Regions from separate parts of the Paraburkholderia sp. Ac-20342 genome, predicted to be linked through region 3. Evidence: riboswitches for the same ligand, from Rfam matches in the RefSeq annotation. Region 3 holds a riboswitch; each other region holds the start of a gene.

Evidence for each region. Region 3 has a riboswitch for cobalamin ahead of cobW (cobalamin biosynthesis protein CobW). Riboswitches for the same ligand answer to the same signal wherever they lie in the genome.
Region 1: another riboswitch for cobalamin. It lies ahead of G3N58_RS32270 (CbtB-domain containing protein); the one in region 3 lies ahead of cobW (cobalamin biosynthesis protein CobW).
Region 2: another riboswitch for cobalamin. It lies ahead of G3N58_RS00775 (TonB-dependent receptor); the one in region 3 lies ahead of cobW (cobalamin biosynthesis protein CobW).
Region 4: another riboswitch for cobalamin. It lies ahead of G3N58_RS30645 (HoxN/HupN/NixA family nickel/cobalt transporter); the one in region 3 lies ahead of cobW (cobalamin biosynthesis protein CobW).

The regions. Positions count from the first base shown of each region.
Region 1 covers NZ_JAAGPQ010000143.1:7,172-12,199, reverse strand. Annotated here, with positions in the region: partial or broken gene G3N58_RS32280 (hypothetical protein) at 1-138, shown strand, start outside; gene G3N58_RS32275 (CbtA family protein) at 352-1,092, opposite strand; gene G3N58_RS32270 (CbtB-domain containing protein) at 1,104-1,325, opposite strand; cobalamin riboswitch at 1,368-1,511, opposite strand; gene G3N58_RS32265 (histidine phosphatase family protein) at 1,568-2,197, shown strand; gene G3N58_RS32260 (MarR family transcriptional regulator) at 2,396-3,121, shown strand; gene G3N58_RS32255 (FUSC family protein) at 3,128-5,028, shown strand, end outside.
Region 2 covers NZ_JAAGPQ010000001.1:188,610-193,637, forward strand. Annotated here, with positions in the region: gene G3N58_RS00750 (SIMPL domain-containing protein) at 1-53, opposite strand, end outside; gene G3N58_RS00755 (EVE domain-containing protein) at 316-774, opposite strand; RNA gene ssrS (6S RNA) at 906-1,087, opposite strand; gene G3N58_RS00765 (cell division protein ZapA) at 1,265-1,579, opposite strand; gene G3N58_RS00770 (ATPase) at 1,576-1,935, opposite strand; cobalamin riboswitch at 2,144-2,404, shown strand; gene G3N58_RS00775 (TonB-dependent receptor) at 2,494-4,494, shown strand; gene G3N58_RS00780 (iron ABC transporter permease) at 4,522-5,028, shown strand, end outside.
Region 3 covers NZ_JAAGPQ010000005.1:144,465-149,492, forward strand. Annotated here, with positions in the region: gene cobO (cob(I)yrinic acid a,c-diamide adenosyltransferase) at 1-83, opposite strand, end outside; gene G3N58_RS03695 (cobalamin biosynthesis protein) at 80-652, opposite strand; cobalamin riboswitch at 896-1,136, opposite strand; cobalamin riboswitch at 1,216-1,496, shown strand; gene cobW (cobalamin biosynthesis protein CobW) at 1,617-2,735, shown strand; gene cobN (cobaltochelatase subunit CobN) at 2,742-5,028, shown strand, end outside.
Region 4 covers NZ_JAAGPQ010000119.1:5,303-10,330, reverse strand. Annotated here, with positions in the region: gene G3N58_RS30650 (IclR family transcriptional regulator) at 1-790, opposite strand, end outside; gene G3N58_RS30645 (HoxN/HupN/NixA family nickel/cobalt transporter) at 1,242-2,303, opposite strand; cobalamin riboswitch at 2,337-2,475, opposite strand; gene crcB (fluoride efflux transporter CrcB) at 2,620-3,000, opposite strand; fluoride riboswitch at 3,076-3,137, opposite strand; gene G3N58_RS30635 (ammonium transporter) at 3,177-4,364, opposite strand; gene G3N58_RS30630 (sensor histidine kinase) at 4,812-5,028, shown strand, end outside.

The DNA.
Region 1 (5,028 bases), on a different contig from region 3:
GCGTCGCTGCGTCTGCAGCAGAGAAACGAGATTATGCTGACCGCCCCGCATCACGTCAAGACCCTTCTCACAATTTCTTTTAAAAAAATCGAAGAGCTTAAAAATCGAGCACCATGGCATCGAATTCGAATTAGTTAGCCATCCGATTTAATTTGCACCGGGAGAAGCGAAGAACATGGATTAGAAGATTAGGTAATTGGCGAAAAGCGACCTGAGGAGCTTTTCCACAGAAAATGTTCGCAAGCCTGTGGATAACCACTCCACAATTACGCCAAGTCATTGAAGTAAAACCATTCTTGCGCGTTGCGCGCGAAGCATGACCGCTTTCGCGGTCATGCATTGCCTTCAATCTCAGGCCGACCTCATCGTTACGCGCGCATTCGTACGCATGAATGCACTGCGCTCGACCAGCGCGCCAAACAGCAACCCGATCGTCGCCCACATGATCACCTGCATGCCGATCGCGACGACGCGGAACTTCCACAGCAGCACGGCCGGGAAAGCGGCGGGCACTTCATTGATGACCGGCATCGACAACTGCACGGCCGCGATGATCGCGACGAACACCAGGCCTGCCACGATCGAGCCATTCCACGCGCCGAGCTTCGCAACCGCGCGGCGGCGCACCTTCAGCGCAAACACCATCGTCACGAGCGAAATGGCGATCATCAGGAAGAACAGCCCCGTGCGCATGCCGATCGTCTCGGGATCGCCGACCGATGGCGGATTCGCCGGATACTTGATATTCGGCACGATCACGAGCGCGATGAAGGCGCCGAGCGCGAGCCATGCGGACAACGCGCGCATGCTCAATGCACCCGCCCGTCCATAGGCATACGCAAACACAAGCGAGAACAAACCACCGAACGCCGCACCATACGTCACGACGCCGGTCAGCAGACCGAGACCCGCCTGCGTTTCGCGGCTCACGAGTTCGGGCTCGGGAGCTTCGCCGCGTGCGGCCGCCGCTTTTTCTTCGAATGAAATAGCCTGATCGACCTGCGGCTCACCCGCGAGTCTCGCGAAGCTGAATGTGAGCAAGCCCGCGACGATGCCCGCGAGCATCCCGCGCACCAGTAATTTGCCAACCATGTCGGACTCCGTTAGTGGCAGGGAAAGCCAAGCAGATGGCGGCCGTCGTGCACGAACTCATGCACGTACATGCCGGGGACCAGCGAAGTAGCCCCCTCTTCCGCACCAACAAAATAAAGCGCGAGCAACAGCAGCAAACCGCCGAATACCACCCACGGCAGCAGTTCGCGCAAAGGAATCGGAGTAGGCTCGGCCGCAGGTTGCGCGGCGGGATCGAAAACGGCTTCGGCCATGATGGATATCTCCTGGGGGTAACGCGCCCCGAAAGTCGATGACATAGGAATGGTGCGAAGCACAGGTCTGGCTTTCGGCTCTTGCTTGCAAACCGATTACAGTGGCGCGACCGCGCCGGGCTCTCACCGGCTTCCGTGCTTCGCGGAGCCCTTATTCTACGCGCTAAACTTCTGCCTTCATGAAAGCTTCGGCCACGTTTGCAAGCTCGCGTGGACAAACGGCAGCATCGGGAAAGCACAGAATGGATACGCGACTGCTACTGATAAGCCACGCGGCGACGGCCTCGCAACGCGCGGGCCGCTTCCCTTCCGACGACCCGCTCGACGCGCGCGGCACCGCCGAAGCGCAAGCGGCGCGCGCCCGTCTGGCACTTGCGCACGAGGCTCGCGTCTTCACGAGCCCGGCTGCCTGCGCGCGCGATACGGCTGCGGCGCTCGGCCTGAACGCCACACCCGCCGCAGCGCTAGCGGATATCGACTACGGCGACTGGCGCGGCCAGCGCCTCGCGGATCTCGCCAATGAAGCGCCCTTGCAACTCGCCGCGTGGACTCGCGACGCCGACACCGCGCCGCCCGGCGGCGAATCGTTCAGCCAGCTCGTGCAACGGATCGGCGCATGGCTCGACGCACCGGACGGACCCACGACATCGGCATCGACATGCAACGCGGCAAACCCGGCACCGCCAGCCGTATCGCCGCAAACACACACGGTGCTCGCCATCACGCACGCGCCGCTGCTGCAAGCCGCCATCGTGCATGCGCTCGGCGCATCCGCACAGGTATTTCCTCGCATCGAGATCGCTCCGCTGTCGGTCGTCGAATTGCGCCACTCGCGGCGCGGCTGGACATGGTGGCCAGCCGCCACTCGCTGACGCGAACGCGGCATGCGAAACATACGGCTTCGCTCCCCTGCTGGCAGCCCCGCCGCCGCATCCGACACCATCGGAAACACGTCCCGTCCCCCTCCGTTTAACGCGACTGTCGCATTCGCGCCGCAGACTCTCCCGGCACGGCGCGAATTTCCGATTCAATAGTTTGCTAACGAATATCAAGGAAATACAATACCTGCCATGCCGAATCTTGATACCCTGCGCCGCACCGTCAGCAGCACGCTGGTCGTCGCCGCCAGAAAGTGGCGGCGCACGAGTCATGGCGTGCTGGCGGCCTTCAACGTCTCCGAAGCGTGCGCGACCCCGCTTCTGACCGCGAGCCGGCTCGGTTCGGCAGTGCGCCAGGTTACGCTCGCCGATCACATCGGCATCGAAGGCCCTTCGCTCGTGCGGCTGCTCGATCAGTTATGCGCAGCGGGCCTGATGCGCCGCGAGGAAGATCCCGAGGACCGCCGCGCCAAAACCGTCGCGCTCACCGACGAAGGCCGCGCCGTCACCGCGAAGATGGAAGAGGAGCTGGTCACGTTGCGCGCCCAGGCGCTCAAGGGCCTGTCGCGCGACGATCTCGAAGCCACGCTGCGCGTGCTCGATGCGTTCACGACGGATGCCAGCGGCCGCGCCGAGCTCGACGCCGAAGCGGCGGCGAAGCCCGAGCCGCCGCAACGCGGCACAACGGCCGGACCTGCAGCGGGCACCCGCGCGCCGCTCGAACGCGCCGCGTCCAAGCGCACCACGTCGCCGCTCAAACGCGAACCCGCGCGGCGCGAACCCCTCGCCGTCAAACTCGGCAAGACCGGCAAGAGCGCGGCCCCAGGCGCCGGCAAGGCGCACGGTACGGTCAAGGCACGCAAGTCCACCAAACGCGGCGTCCGCGCAACGGCGCCACACAACGCCGGGTCCGCGTAACGGTCTATGGCCTACCCTTCCTTTCGCGACTGGCTGTTCTCGGTCAAGACGTTCTTCGCGGCAATGCTCGCGCTCTACATCGGACTCGCGTTCCAGTTGCCGCGGCCGTACTGGGCGATGGCCACCGTCTATATCGTGTCGAACCCGTTCGTCGGCGCGACCCGCTCGAAGGCACTCTATCGCGCGCTCGGCACTGCGCTCGGCGCGGCGGGCGCGGTGCTGCTCGTGCCGCCGTTCGTCGAATCGCCGTATCTGTTCAGCGTGGTCGTCGCGCTCTGGACCGGCACGATGCTCTACCTCGCGGTATCGGACCGCACCGCGCGCAGCTACGTGTTCATGCTCGCGGCCTACACGATGCCGATCATCGCGCTGCCTTCGGTGACGAATCCCACCGGCGTGTTCGATCTCGCGGTCAGCCGGACCGAGGAAATCCTCGTCGGCATCGTCTGCGCGAGCATCGTCGGCAGTGCGCTGTTTCCGAGCCGGCTCGCGCCGACCATCATCGAGCGCACCGACGCATGGTTTCGCGACGCCGCGTTCTACGCGACCGAAACGCTGTCGGGCCGCATCGCGAGCGCGGCGATTTCGGGCGCGCGGCAGCGGCTCGCGAGCACGATCAACGGTCTGGAACTGCTGCTGAGCCAGCTCGCCTACGATCACACGCGGCCCGACATCCTCGCGCGCGCACACGAACTGCGCGGACGCATGCAGTTGCTGCTGCCGATCATGTCCTCGCTCGCCGACCCGCTGCTCGCGCTCTACCACAACGGCCAGCACAGCTGGCCCGAAGGACTCGACGCGCTGCTCAAAGACGTCATCAAGTGGTTCAACCAGCCGCTGCCCGCGCCGAGCAAGGGCTATCACCCGGACGAAACCGCCAACGCGCTGCGCGAGCGCATCGCGGCGCTGCGTCCACCCGCGGCCGCGCTCGCGCACTGGGACGGCGCGCTGCTCTCGAACGCGCTATGGCGTCTGAGGCAGGTCATCGACGTATGGCAGGACTGCCGCTCGCTGCGCATCATCATCGCGCGCGACGAAGGTTCGTGGCGGCCGCACTTCCGTCATTGGCGGCTCGGCGGCACCGAGCGTTTCTACGACCGCGGCATCATGCTGTTCGCGACCGTGTCCGCGGGCCTCGCGGTGATTCTCGCGTGCAGCCTGTGGATCGGCTCAGGCTGGAACGACGGCGCCAGCGCGGTGACGCTCGCGGCGGTGGCCTGCTGCTTCTTCGCCGCGCTCGACGAACCCGCGCCGATGGTGTTCCGCTTCTTCCTCGCGACCGCGGTCAGCGTGCTCGCGGCGGGCGTCTATCTGTTCGCGGTGCTGCCGCACGTGCACGACTTCCCGATGCTCGTGATCCTGTTCGCCGGGCCGTTCATCCTCGTCGGCACGCTGATTCCGCGCCCGCAGTTCAACATGGTCACGGTGCTCGTCGCGGTGAACACGGCGACCTTCATCAGCATTCAGGGCGCCTACGAGGCTAACTTTCTCACCTTCGTGAACGCCAATCTCGCGGGCCTCGCCGGCCTGCTCTACGCGTATCTGTGGACCCGCGTGACGCGTCCGTTCGGCGCCGAATTCGCGGCTTCGCGCCTGCTGCGCTCGAACTGGGCCGACGTCGCACTGACCGCGTCGACGACGCCGATCGAAGACCCGCGCAATCTCGCCGCACGCATGCTCGACCGTCTGATGCAACTGATCCCGCGCCTCGCCGCGACCGACGAGCACCGTCATCCGTCGATCGAAAGCTTCCGCGATCTGCGCATCGCGTTCAACGCGATCGATCTGCGCCGCGCCACGCGCAAGCTCGGCGGCGAAGTGCCGGGCGCGATCGAGCACGTTCTCGACGGCGTACGCAGTTACTACGAGAGCTGCGTCGAGCGGCGCCGCCGCGAGCCGGTGCCGCA
Region 2 (5,028 bases), on a different contig from region 3:
GGCGCGGTGCAGGCGAGAGCGAGTGCGAGGGCCCGTGCGGCTTGTTTCGTCATTGTTGAACTCCTTGTATGAACAGGTTGTGCACGTGTGACACAAGTGACATGTGATGGCGTAGGGGTTGCGGGTTCGCTTTCGCGACGGGCTGGCTCGCCGGCCAGGCGAAGCCCTTCAATGAGCCCTGCAACACGCGTGTCCGATCATTAGGCGCGGCTCGCGTTGTCTTGGTTCCCTAATTCGGCGTTATCCGCCATGCGGAGAACAACACGGTGCGTTCACCCGTTCGTCATAAGTCACGAACGAACGCCGGATATGCCCTTAAACAAGCTGTTTTGTGATGAAACGCCATTCGGCTTCGGTCACCGGCGTGATCGACAGACGGTTGCCTTTGGCGAGCACACGCATGTCCTGCAACTCGGCATGCTCGCGCAGCGCAGCAAGCGGAATCAGCGGAATCTTCTTTTTGAACACGACGTCGACGAGCATCCAGCGCGGCGTTTCCTGCGACGACTTCGCGTCGTAGTACGGACTCTTGTTATCGAACTGGGTCGGGTCCGGATACGCGGTGGACGACACTTCCGCGATGCCCGCGATGCCGGGCTCGGGGCAGCTCGAATGATAGAAGAGCACGCCGTCGCCGATCTGCATGGTGTCGCGCATGAAATTGCGTGCCTGATAGTTGCGCACGCCGGTCCACGGCAACGTGCGATGCGGTGCGTTGGCGAGATCGTCGATGCTTGCTTCGTCCGGTTCGGACTTCATCAGCCAGTAGCGCATGAATCGAATTGAACGTGAGGGATTGAACGACGCGCGCGAACCGGCGCCTGCAAAAAGCACCTGAAAGCAGCACCGGAAAACGCAGCCCAAAGAAAAACGGCATCGAACCGAAGTACGATGCCGTTCCAGATAAGGTCCCCGCCTTAGCCGCTAGGCCGGCATCCTGAACCGGGGGTTCAGAATTGGTCGCAGTTAGCAACACTTCGGGTACATCAGACAGAGTGACGCGCACGCCCGTGCTACAAATTTCCGCAACCGTGCACATGGCATTGGTTCAAGGAATATATGACCTTGGCGAACCAGGCAGGGAAGCTAAACCGATGAAGCTACAGCAGTTCAAACTTTAACAGAAGAACTCAAACGCTTGCGAGAGGTGCTCATGTGCTTCACCGACACCGCACACCCGCTTTGCAAAAAAGTACTGCGTTTCAAGCTACTTCGTTGAATTCACGACCGGTTCGACATTGGGTTCGAAGCCGGCTGTGACCGCTTACTGCAAGCTGTACTGTTCAATCACAGTACCGAGCTGTTCGTTCATTTGCTGCATTGTACGCCGGATTTCTTCAGCGGGAAATGCTTCTCCGTGTCGCACGCTGTTTTGCAGCTTAAGCAGTTCCGATGCCAGCGACAGCGCGGCCATGACGGCAATGCGATCCGTGCCGCGCACGTTGCTGCCGTTGCGGATTTTCTTCATTTCCGCATCGACGCGTGCGACCGCTTCGAGCAGGGCGGCTTCGGTTTCCGGCGAGCAGGCGAGACGATACGGTACGTCGAGAATCGATACTTCGATCTGCTTGGTGGTCATGCGTTTTCTCCGTGGCGGCTCACGTCGCTTTCCGCTTCCTCGGGTTCGGGTTGAGCGGAGTCGAGCAGATCGAGCTGGTTATCCGGTTCGCTGCTCGCGCGGGCACGCGGCAATTTCTCGAGAATCGCATTCAGGCGCACCTGAGCGTCGTCGATCTTGGCGGAGAGCGCATCGCGTTCCGCCTGCAGGGCATCGCGCTCCCCGCGCAATTGCGCGAGTTCCGCATGCGTGGCTTCGACTTCGGCACGCGTGTGCGCGAGTTGTTCTTCGAGCGCGAGCCGCGCTTCGTGGTGGCGCTGGCTGATCGCAATCAGCTTGCCGATGTTCTGGGAGAGTGATTCGAGTTCGGTGAGCATGTGCTGCGTCCTCTAAAGACCTCGCATTTTAGCGCGGAATGTTACAGGTTCCGACAATTGTCTCGTTTCGAGACGTAACAACTTGGCTTTATGCAAGCATTTTCCCGACCATAAGATGAAAAACCGCTCGTCGATCGGACAATAACCTGCACTCAACGGCACGGCTCGCGCAGGGATTGACCTTTCTTGACGCTCGCCGGGGGCGCTCCTAAACTGGCCGCACTCTGGTGCCCGCGCACGCTTTTCGGCGCGCGCAGTTAAACGGGAAGCAGGGCGCGCGCGGGGTTCGACACCGGCACGCGCGAACCTGCGCTGCCCCCGCAACGGTAAGCGACCGCATCTCGTCATGCAGGTCGGTCCTGATTGCAGGTCGAAGCTGAACCTGCAAGTGTGTCACTGCGCGTCACGCGTGGGAAGGCGGGGCCGATGTGTCGCAGCCCGGATACCGGCCAGAGGGAGAGGACGTCCCCCGCGAAAACGTTAAACATCGGGGGCGCCTCGTTACGCGGCGGCCTGCGGGGAAGCGGGCTGCGCACGCTATCCACAGGACTCTCACCCATGCTGTCCCCCTTCGCCCGCGCGGCGCTGCTCGCGTTCGCGGGTCTGCCGCCCGTCGTGCATGCGCAGACTGCCGGGACCACGGCTGCCGCGTCGGCGGCGTCTTCCGTGCCGGCCGATGTTGCATCGCCCGTTGCTTCGCCGGCTGCTTCGTCGGCCGCATCATCGGCTTCAGCTTCGAGCGCGTCCGCCGATGCGAATACCGATGCCGATGCGAACCCCCGCGCGAACCCGCCGGCCACCGTACTCTCGCCAGTCGTCGTGACCGCCGAACGCGGACCGCAGGCACTCGCCGATACGATCCCGCCGACCACGCTGTTCGATCAGCAGGACATTGCCGACACGACCGCGACCGATCTGCCCGGCCTGCTGCAACTCGCGCCCGGCGCGCAAATCTCGCGTACAGGTGGCCCCGGTTCGACGACGAGCCTCTTTTTGCGCGGCGCGTCGTCGACGCAATCGCTGGTGCTGATCGACGGCGTGCGCGTCGATTCGGTGAGCCTCGGTTCCGCGCAACTCGCGCAGATTCCGCTCGACCAGGTCGATCACGTCGAGGTCGTGAACGGCAATGTCTCGGCGTTGTACGGCTCGGGTGCGATTGGCGGCGTCGTGCAGGTGTTCACGAAAGATGGCGGCGATCATCCGCCGCGCTTCAATTTTTCGCTGGGCTACGGCAGTTATCACACGCAGACGCAAACCGTCGGCGTCAATGGCGCGCTCGATCAGGACGGCCGCACGACCTTCAGCATCTCGCTCGCGCGCACCAAAACCGATGGCTTTTCCTCGCTCGATCCGCTGCAAGCGCCCGGCGCGAATCCGAACGCGAACGGCAATCTGAACGAGAGCCTCTCGGCATCGCTGCGTCACAAGTTCAGCGACAGGTGGGACGCCGGCGTCACCTATTTCCAGTCGAACGGCAACAACAGCTACGACAACGCCTATGGCGAGCCGACCGATCTGAACAACCTCTATAGCAAGGTGCGCCAGCTCTCGGTGTTCGCGAACGGCAAGCTGACCGACTGGTGGACCACGCATTTCACGGTTGCCGAGGGCGACGACCGCAGCGTGTCGAATACCAACGGCATCGACAACGGCCGCTTCGATACCGACAATCGCCAGTACACCTGGCAGAACGATTTCGCGCTGGCCGCAAACCAGAAGCTGCAACTCGGCTACGAGCATCTCGATCAGAGCCTCGATTCCGATACGTTCGCGGCGCCCAACCGTCACGTCGATTCGGTATTCGCGGGCTATACCGCGCGCTTCGGCCGCAATCAGATTCAAGCTAACGTGCGGCGCGACCAGTACTCCGATTTCGGCGGGGCGAACAGTTACTATCTCGGCTATGGCTTCGACATCACCTCGCACTGGAAGGCAACCGCAAGCTATTCGGACGCGTTCCGCGCGCTGAGCTTCGACGATCTGTACTATCCGTTGAGCGGTAATCCGTCGATCCGGCCCGAGCGCAGTCATTCGGTCGAAGCGGGTTTGCAGTACGCATCGAACCTGCTCGGCGTGGTGCGTGTCAGTGCCTTTCAGACGCGCTATACGAATCTGATCGATTACGTGCAGACGATCCCCGGCATCTATCTGGCCGAGAACGTCGGGCACGCGAAAGTGCAGGGGCTCGAAGGATCGTGGAGCGGGCATGTCGGCAAGACCGACGTGCGCGCCTCGCTGACGCTGCAGAATCCCGTCGATCTCGACAACGACGTCGACCTCGTGCGGCGCGCGCGACGCTTCGGCTCGCTCGCGATCAATCGCAGCATCGGCGGCTGGCGCGTGGGCGGCGAGTGGATCGTGAGCGGTCCGCGCGCGGATAGCACCGGCAATCTGGGCGGCTACGGCATCGTGAATCTGTCGGCGCGCTACAACATCACGAAAGCGTGGTACGTGAGCGCGCAAATCGAGAATCTGCTGAACAAGGACTATGAAACGGCCTACTCGTATAACTCGCCGCGACGCGGTGCCTACGTCACGCTTGGCTGGCAGCAGCAGTAACGCACGCACCGGCGTGAGCGCGCGCGCATGAATCGCGCGCCGGGCTCGCTGCCGGCTGCCGGCCACGTCACGCCTACCATGCGCACGATGAACGCAAGGCGCGCGGCCGCGATCTGGCTCGGACTCGCGGTCATCGCCCTGGCCGTGCTGGTCGCGTCGCTCGCGCTCGGCAGCGTGCCGCTCGCGCCATCGCGCGTGCTGGCCGCGTTGATGCCGTGGCATGCCGGACCCGCGCGCGCCGACGACCTCGCCGGCGAGATCGTGCGTACGTTGCGCTTGCCGCGCGCGCTCGCGGGCTTCGCGTGCGGGGCGTTGCTCGCGCTCGCCGGCGCGCTGCTGCAGGTGCTGTTGCGCAATCCGCTGGCCGAGCCGTATGTGCTCGGCGTATCGGGCGGCGCGGCGACGTTCGCGCTCGTGGCGATGATCGCGGGCGGCGCATGGTGGATCGTCGATGCGAGTGCGTTCGCCGGTGCGTTGGTGTCGATCCTGCTCGTGCTTGGCCTCGCGCGGCGCGAGTTATGGCGCGGCGAACCG
Region 3 (5,028 bases):
ACGGTCGCGGCGGCCTGTTTCTTTTCATGGCCCTCGCGGCGGCGTTCGGTCATGCGTTGATGCGATTCGGGATCGGTTTTCATCGAAGGTCCTGTTGGGGAGTGTCGGGTTGGGTTGGAGCGGTGTCGGCGTCGCTGCTGGCCGAGGCGATCGCGACGGTAACGCCGTCGTGCACGGTCTTGGGTACGAGCAGGCGCGCGGGCTGTGTGGGCGATGCAGCGGCTGACGCAGCCGCCAGGGTCTGCGCCGCGAGCAGCGCGCAGGGTTCGCAAACGCCATCGACGCCGAGATGCGTTTGCGCGGCCAGCGACGGCGTGGCGACCGGCACCGCGGCGATCTGCTCGCGGCTGAACACCTGCAACGGCAGCGCATGACGCGCGCAGAATTCGCGCAGGCCCGCTTCATGGGCTTTGGCGTCGAGCGTGGCGACGGCGTGAATCTGTTCGAAAGAAGCGACGCACGCGTGCGAGCCGAGCGCGGCGCGCACCGCCGCTTCGATCTGTTGCGCCGAACTGCCGAGGCGACAGCCGATGCCGACGCCGAGCGTCTTGCCCGGGCGTCCGGTGTGTCGAGCGGCATCGGCTTTGGCTTCGGCATTCGCGTCAGCGCAAGAGGCCTCGTGCCCGGCGCTGGCGAGCGAGGCGCGCGTCATCGCGGCATGCAAGGCAAACGCCTCGCGGTAATGGAAAAAGGGCGGCTGCCTGCAAGGGCGCACGCGGCAAGGAAGATCGAGGTCATGCGGTACTGCGAATCCGGGCTTGGACCATCGCGCGGCGCGTTGCGTTTTTGCGGCGAAAACCCCGTGGAAAAACGCCACGCGCGGCGCGGCCATGCTTGAACGCCATCACATCCGTTCCCCGCGGATTCCGGCGGCCGGCAACGCAGCGATGAACGCGGCGCCGCCTCCGCGTCTGGCCGGTATCCGGGCTGGCGGCCTCACGCGCTTTGCCTTCCCGTCCGGATTCGTCGGACAGTGGCGCGAAAAACGCATGTGCGACGCGGCCGGAACGGCGCTCGCGTCGCAGGTCGCTTACCGTTGCGGGGACAGCACAGATTGAACGCATGACGCGCTGCCTGTTTCCCGTTTAACTGCACACGCGAGCGCATGTGCGGGCACCAAACGCGCGCATACGATAGCACATGGCGCCCCGCCGGATAAGCGCGCGCGGCGCTTCACGCGGTGTCCTTTCCTTGACTGCGCATGGCCGTGGGCCTACACTCGCACGCACTTCTGGTGCTCGCGCGCGCATCCATGCGCGTGCAGTTAAACGGGAAACAGGGAGCCCACCTGCTCTGGAACGGGCCAACCTGTGCTGTCCCCGCAACGGTAAGCGAAAAGCGGTATCGGCTGCATGGCCGGCCACCGCGGAGCCGGCTTCGATGTCCACGCGCAAGGCTGCGTCGGCATATCACCACTGGTCGAGAAACCACTCGGCCGGGAAGGGGAAGCGGCGCTTTCGCCAGCCCGGATACCGGCCCGAAGATGCAGGACGGACGCCACGGGGATGCGGCGTCGCGTTCACGACCTCACTTTCCGCTTTCTGTTTTCCGTTGTCGCGGCAACGCCGGCGCTCGTTCCGGCATGCGCGGCGCAACGCCTTCGGATGAACCTCACGATGCAAACTCAATTGCGCAAGATCCCCGTCACGATCATCACGGGCTTTCTCGGCAGCGGCAAAACCACGCTGCTGCGGCACATTCTTCAGCATGCGGGCGGCAAGCGCATCGCGGTGATCGTCAACGAGTTCGGCGAACTCGGCATCGACGGGGAGATCCTCAAGGGTTGCGGCATCGGCTGCGATGAAAACGGCGTCGAAACCGAAGGGCAATTGTATGAACTCGCGAACGGTTGCCTCTGCTGCACCGTGCAGGAAGAGTTTTTTCCGGTGATGGAAAAGCTCGTCGAGCGCCGCGGCGAAATCGATCACGTGCTGATCGAAACCTCGGGTCTCGCATTGCCGAAGCCGCTCGTGCAGGCGTTCAACTGGCCGCAGATCAAGAGCAGCTTCACGGTCGACGCGGTCGTGACCGTCGTCGATGGTCCGGCTGCCGCGAGCGGCCAGTTTGCCGCGAACCCGGTCGCCGTCGATGCGCAGCGCAAGGCCGATCCGAATCTCGATCACGAATCGCCGCTGCACGAGCTGTTCGAAGATCAGTTGTCCGCGGCCGATCTCGTGATCCTGAACAAGACCGACCTCGTCGACGATGCGCAGCAGCGCGCGGTCGAAGCGCTGATTCGCGGGGAGATTCCGCCGCAGGTGAAGATCGTGCGCGCGCAGCAGGGCCAGCTCGATCTGCACACGCTGCTCGGGCTCGAAGCGGCTTCGGAAGAGACGATCCACCTGCGCCACGATCATCACGGTTCCGCCGACGATCCCGACCACCACCACGACGAATTCGATTCGGTCGTCGTGGAAGCGCGCGTGTCGTCGCGCGACGCGGCGATCGCCGCATTGCAGACGCTTGTCGAAGGCCACACGATTTATCGCGTGAAGGGCTTTGCCGCGTTGCCGGGCGCGGCGATGCGCCTCGTGATTCAGGGCGTGGGGCGGCGCTTCGACAGCTATTTCGACCGGCGCTGGCAGGCCGGCGAAAATGACGGCGGCGCGCACGCCGGCAGCCGTTTCGTGCTGATCGGCGAAGACCTCGATCAGGCCACGCTGCAACGCGCGTTCGACGCGGCACTCGACGCCGCCGCTAGTGCGCCCGCGAGCGTTGCCGCACACCAGGCGTAAGCGCTCATGCATCTGCTACGCACGACGCCGGGCGGTTTCGTCGACGATACGCAGGGCGTGATCCGTATCGATCAGCAGCCTGCCGATATCGTCGTGCTCAGTTCCGCCGACACCACGCTGTCGCTGCTCGCGAGCGTGGTTCCGCGTCTCGGCGACGGCTTCCCGAGCCTGCGGCTCGCCAACGTCACCTATTTGCGGCAGCCGGCGTCGGTCGATTTCTATCTCGACGACGTGTTGCAGCATGCACGCGTCGTCGTGGTCGATCATCTCGGCGGCGAGGCTTACTGGCCGTACGGCATCGAGCAGGTCGTCGCGCTCGCGCAGCGCAGGCAGCAAACGCTTGCGATGTTTTCCGGCGATTTGCAGGAAGACCCGAACCTGCTCGCGCGCAGTACCGCGAGCGCCGAGTTGTGCCATCAGTTGTGGCGTTATCTGCGCGAGGGCGGCCCGCAGAATGCCGAGGCGTTCCTGCGCTGCATCGCCTATCGCGCGCTCGATTGGGGACGCGAGCCCGAGCCGCCGCGCGCGTTGCCGGCCGCGTCGCTCTATCATCCCGCGCACGACACGCCGACCATCGCCGACTGGCAGGCGCGCTGGCGCCAGGACGCGCCTGTGGTCGCGATTCTGTTCTACAAGGCGCATCTGCAGGCTGCCAATACCGCGGTGTTCGATGCGCTGATCGACGCGCTCGAAGCGCAAGGGCTCAATCCGCTGCCGCTCGCGATCACGTCGCTGAAAGATGCGGTGAGCCGCGAAGTCGTGCAGTCGCTGTGCGCGCAGCACGATGCTGCACTCGTGCTCAATACGACCGCGTTCGCCGCGTCCGCGATCGACGACCCCGAGCCGCTCGCGCTGGCCGGCGACGCGCCGGTGTTGCAGGTGATCCTGAGCGGCGGCAATCGCGAGGACTGGCTCAAGGACAATCACGGCCTCAATTCGCGCGACATCGCAATGCATATCGCGCTGCCGGAAGTGGACGGCCGCATCATCACGCGTGCGATCAGCTTCAAGGGGCTCGCCTATCGTTGTCCGCATACCGAGGTCGACGTGGTCCGCTATCAGCCCGACCTCGAACGCGTGCGTTTTCTCGCCGAACTGAGCCGCCGCTGGTGCCGTCTACGTTCGCTCGACAATGCGGACAAGAAGCTCGCGCTGATTCTCGCGAACTATCCGATGAGCGAAGGGCGCATCGGCAATGGCGTCGGGCTCGATACGCCGGCTTCGGTGGTCGGCATTCTGTCGATGCTGCGCGGCGAGGGCTATCGTGTTGGCGAATTGCCCGAAAACGGCGCTGCGTTGTTGCAGAAACTCACCGAAGGCGTGACCAACGATCCCGTTGTGCGCGATCTGCGTCCGGCCTTGCAAAGCCTTGCACTCGACGACTATCTCGCGCATTTCAACGCGCTGCCGGCGAGCGTGCGCGATGCGTTGAACGCGCGCTGGGGCCCGCCCGAGCAGGACCCGACGCTGCGGCGCGGGCGCTTCATGATCGCGGGCTGGCGCTGCGGGCACGTATTCGTCGGCATTCAGCCGGCGCGTTCGCGCGAGCAGGGCGATTACGCGAGCTATCACGATGCCGAACTCGTGCCGCCGCATGCGTATCTCGCGTTCTATTTCTGGCTGCGCCGGCAGTTCGGCATCGACGCGGTCGTGCACGTCGGCAAGCACGGCAACCTCGAATGGTTGCCCGGCAAGAGCGTCGCGCTGAGCGAGGCGTGCTGGCCCGATCTGATTCTCGGGCCGATGCCGCATCTGTATCCGTTCATCGTCAACGATCCGGGCGAGGGCAGCCAGGCCAAGCGGCGCACGCAGGCGGTCATCGTCGATCATCTGATGCCGCCGCTCACGCGCGCCGAAAACTATGGACCGCTGCAGGACCTCGAACGCCAGGTCGACGAATACTACGAAGCGCTGATGGTCGATCCGCGCCGCGCGAAGCTGCTGCGCCGCACGATTCTCGCGACGATCGTCGAGCACCGCCTGCACGAGGAACTGAGCCTCGCCGCGCCGAATGGCCAGTATGATGAAGACGCGCTGCTTACGCGCGTCGATGCGTGGTTGTGCGAACTGAAGGAAGCGCAGATTCGCGATGGTCTGCATACGTTCGGGCAATCGCCGGCCGGCGTGCAGCGGCGCGATACGCTGCTTGCGCTCGGGCGCTTTCCGATCGGCGATGGACAGGGGCGCAGAGCGGGGCTCGTCGACGCGCTGGCGCGCGATCTGCGTATTGATCATCTGTTCGATCCGTTGACGGTCGATTGGGCCGGGCCGTGGGACGGTCCGCGCCCGGCCG
Region 4 (5,028 bases), on a different contig from region 3:
TCTTGCCGATGCATTCGAGCAGCGCGGGCGCGGCATGCGAGATGAGCCAGTCGCGCGGGCACTGGTCGGCCGCGCCGCCGCAATTGACCGCATAGCGCTCGCCCGACGGCCCGACGAAGCCGAGCGCGATCGCATTGAGGCCGTCGTACCACTCGCCGGTGGCGATCGCGAAGCCGCGCTCCAGCGTGTCCTCGATCGCGCTTTCGAGCCGTCCGCCGATGTAGCCCCATTCGTTGCCTTCGGCCGTCTGCAGACCGGCAAGCAACGCTTCGCGTTCCGGCTGCTCGAGCGCCACCAGATAGGCGCGGCCGACCGCGGTGCGCGTCAGGCTCATGCGCGAGCCGATTTCGAGCCGCGACACGAGCACCGCCGAGCGCGGCCGGATCGTGTCGATTACGACCATGTCGAAGCGGTCGCGCACGGCCAGATGCACCGAGAGGGCGGTGCGCTCGGCGAGTTCGATCAGGAAAGGCCGTGCGCGGGCGCGGATGTCGAAATTGCGCAGAAAGCCGTTGCTCAGCTCCAGCACCGACGAAGTCAGCACGAAGCGTTCGCTGTCGGGCAGCCGCAGCAGGAAGCCGGCGCTGACCAGCGTCGCCGTGATGCGCGAGACCGTTGGCTTCGGAATGCCGGTGAGTTCGGCGAGTTCGCGATTGCTCAGCGGCGCGTTCGCGGCGGCAATCGAGCGCAGCACGGTCAGGCCGCGAGCGAGGGCGGTGACTTCGTCGCCCGAGCCGTCCCGGTCTCTGGCGACGACCGCTGCGCTCGGGATCGGAGTAGGTCGTTTCATGGTTTTTTGGAACTGTATTTCAGATTCTGAGTTCGTCCCCAGTCGACGGCCGGTCTACGGAAGACGGCGGGCATCTTCCAGCCGTGGCACCAGTTCAGTTTTGTTTGTGACAAATCGATTCTATCGGAAAAAGTTGCCGGAACGACCTGGATTCGGATTTTGCTTGACTTAGTCAGCATAATCATAAAAAATGGAACATTATTTCGAAAGATGGAATCTTCCAGAAAGGTTGCCGGCCGTATCGTTCCCGTTGCCCGTATCGCGCGGGAATGCAAGGGGCTCGGCGGCGAATGCTTTCAGGCACTGCGGCACCGCTTTTAACCCCCGCTGCTTTTGCTTTAATACCGTCTCTCAGGTTCTAGCACGGCCCTCGGAATGGCTAGAACTTTTAAGGCGTCACGGCAACGTGACGCCTTTTTTTCTTTTCCGCTTTCTTTCCGCTCTCGTACGCTCAGACCTGCGGGTTGGTCTGCACCTCGTCGAAACGCTTCACGCGATAGATCGCCGCCGACACGAGCCAGCTGAGCGCGAAGATGCCGATGATGATGTAGCCGAGCATGCCGAAGTTATCGTTGAGCGCGCCGATCGCGTCCCAGATGCCGCCTTTCAGGTTCAGCTGATCCGCGAGAAGGCCGAGCGCCTCGATGCCGCCGATCACGAGCGCGACCGCGATCGAGACGAGCGTGATCGTCATGTTGTAGTAGATCTTGCGCAGCGGCCTTTCGTACGCCCAGCTGTAGGCGCCGAGCATCAGGTGGCCGTCGAGCGTGTCGACGAGCGACATGCCCGCACTGAACAGCACCGGAAACACCATGATCGCCCACGGCGAGAGCCCCTTGGCCGCCTGCGTCGCCGCGATGCCGAGCAGGCCGATTTCCGTGGCGGTGTCGAAGCCGAGGCCGAACAGAAAGCCGATCGGATACATGTGCCAGCTACGCGTCACGAGCCGGAAGAGCGGCCGGAACAGGCGCGCGATGAAGCCTCGATTCGCGAGCAGCATGTCGAAGTCGTCGTCGACATAGGCGCCGCCATTGCGCACGTGGCGCCACGCGCGGTAGATGCCGCGCAGAATCAGGAAGTTCATCAGCGCGAGCGCGAACAGGAAAAAGGACGACACGGCCGTGCTGACGATGCCGCCGATCTCCCTGTAGTTGTCGAAGCGGCCCTGGATCGCGGTGGTCGCGAGCGCCACCGCGACCGACGCGAGCACGACGACGCTCGAATGGCCGAGCGAGAAAAAGAAGCCCACGGCAACGGGCCGCTTGCGTTCCTGCATGAGCTTGCGCGTCACGTTGTCGATGGCGGCGATGTGGTCGGCGTCGACGGCATGGCGCAGGCCGAATCCGTACGCGAGCAGCGCGGTGCCGAGCAGCACCGGATAGTGGTGGAACGCCACGATCGCCCACACCCACGCGAGCAGGTTGATGGCGATCAGCACGCCGTAGATGCCGAATAATTTGCTGCGGACTCTCGAATCCGAATCGTTGAAAATCTCGGCGAGTCGATCAAGCATGTTGAATCTCCAGGAATTGCGCGTTCCGTGCAGGTTGGGAAAAGACGACATAGCGAGGTCTGACTCCGGGGTGAAACAGGTTCCCCCGATACAGTGGCGCGACCGCGCCGGAATCTCACCGGCTTCCCGCTGTGTCCGTGTTGAGGCGTAGGCCCTGTGGGCTTATACATCGCCGATACTGAAAAGTCGATTTCTGCGCCGGCCGCGAGAGTCGGCGAGACCGTCGAACGGGTTCCGGTTTCGCTCCCGGTTGGGTTTTTCGGGCGGCGGCACGCATGTCCGCACGCGAGTACTGCGCGGGTGTCGAGCCGGCTGCTCAGCGCGACAGCAGCGACACCGTTGCGATGCCGAGGATCGTCATCGCGAGCGAGGCGCTGACGTGAATCGCGACTTCGCCGGCAGCCCAGCCGAGCCGTCCGTCCTGCAGGCGTTGCACGACTTCGGCGGAGAAGGTCGAGAACGTTGAGAGACCACCCATCAAACCGGTGATGACGAAGAGCCGCCATTCCGGCGCGAGTTGCGGCACGCGCGCGAAGCCCGCGACCGCCACGCCGATGATGTAGCCGGCGATCACGTTGGCGGCCAGCGTGCCGAGCGGCAGTCCGCTAAACAGGCCGTTCAGGCGAATGCCGAGGAACCAGCGAAACAGCGAGCCGAGTGCGCCGCCGATGGCGACAGCGAGAAAGGACCAATACATGGAAGAGGATCGGAAACCGGAGTGTGTCGACAAACCGGTTCATGCGGGCGAGACGATGCCGCGTCCGCATGACCGGGCGTAGCAGGCATCATCAGCCCCAAGGGCGGTTAAGGGAGAATGCCATCTCCAGCCGCGCAGTCTAACATCGGTGTGCGCATTTGTACGCGCACCCCGGCTCACTCCGGCGTCGCCGAAATCTTGTGGATCGACAGATCCGCGCCGTTGTATTCCTCTTCCTGATCGAGCCTCAGGCCCACGGTCATGCGGATCACGCCATACACGAGCGTGCCGCCGAGCACCGCCACGACGATGCCGCCGAGCGTGCCGAGCACCTGCGCGCCGAGCGACACGCCACCCATGCCGCCCAGCGCGCGCATCCCGAAGATGCCGGCCGCGATGCCGCCCCACGCGCCGCACAGGCCGTGCAGCGGCCATACGCCGAGCACGTCGTCGATGCGCCAGCGGTTCTGCACGCAGGTGAACATATAGACGAACAGCACGCCGGCGATGCCGCCCGTCACCAGCGCGCCGAGCGGGTGCATGAGGTCGGAGCCCGCGCATACCGCGACGAGTCCGGCGAGCGGGCCGTTGTACGTGAAGCCGGGGTCGTTGCGGCCGGCGAACCAGGCGCTCAGCGTGCCGCCGACCATCGCCATCAGCGAGTTGACCGCGACGAGGCCGCTGATCTTGTCGAGCGTCTGCGCGCTCATCACGTTAAAGCCGAACCAGCCGACCGTCAGCACCCATGCGCCGAGCGCGAGAAACGGAATGTTCGAGGGCGGATGCGCGGCGATGCCGCCGTCGCGGTGATAACGGCCGTGGCGCGCGCCGAGCAGCAGCACGGCCGGCAACGCGACCCAGCCGCCGAACGCGTGCACGACGACCGAGCCCGCGAAGTCGTGGAACGGTGCGCCGAACGCCTGCGTGAGCCAGTCCTGAATGCCGAAGCGGTTATTCCACGCGATGCCTTCGAAGAACGGATAGACGAAGCCGACCAGCACGAACGTCGCGAACAGCTGCGGGTTGAATTTCGAGCGCTCGGCGATGCCGCCCGAGACGATCGCCGGAATCGCGGCGGCGAACGTCAGCAGGAAGAAGAAGCGCACGAGCCCGTAGCCGTTGTGCTCGGCGAGCGACGCGGCGCTGCCGAAAAACTGCACGCCGTACGCGATCGTGTAGCCGATGAAGAAATACGCGATCGTCGAGACGGCGAAATCCACGAGGATCTTGACGAGCGCATTGACCTGATTCTTCTTGCGCACCGTGCCGAGTTCCAGGAACGCGAAGCCCGCGTGCATCGCCAGCACCATGGCGGCGCCGAGCAGAAGAAACTCGGTGTCGGCGCCGTATTTCAGACTTTCCATCGATGTGTCCCGCTTATGCCAAAAAGTGCGCTATGTGAGCAAGAAGTGGGCCAAAGTTGTGCCGGCGGCGCCGGTGCGGTGCAAGCAGGCACCGGGATGGACTTGCACACGATTTCGCACCGTGCCGCGTGGGCTGGACTTTGCACCTGAATAGCGACAACAGGCACAAAAAAAGTGCATGCGCGCCGGATGGCGGCGGGAATGATCCAGCCGGGGGCATAATCTTCGATTTCTATTACAGTTTTATCTGGATTCCTGACGCATGAGGCGCCTGCGGTGTATGCGGCGCATACGGCGCCCGACAGCCGGGCGGCGTGTCTCGCGTCGCGTTCGCGCCGGCTTCCCGTGCGGCCCGGCCTGCGGCCCGCTTTGTCTTCCCGCGCAAACGCCGACATAATGTGCCGATTCCGTGCACGATCCGCCGGCCATTCCCACCAATGCGTACGCATGAGACTGACCACTAAAGGCCTGTTGCTGATCGCGATTCCCGCCGTTCTCGAACTGGCGCTGCTCTCCGGACTCGTGAAGGCGCAGGCCGATACGGCGCGAGCCGAGCGCTGGGCAATGCACAGCGAGGAAGTGCTGCGCCAGAGCACCGCGATTCTCGACCCGGTGCTGTCGGAATCGGTCGCGCTGCGCGGCGCCGTGCTTGCCAACGACGTCC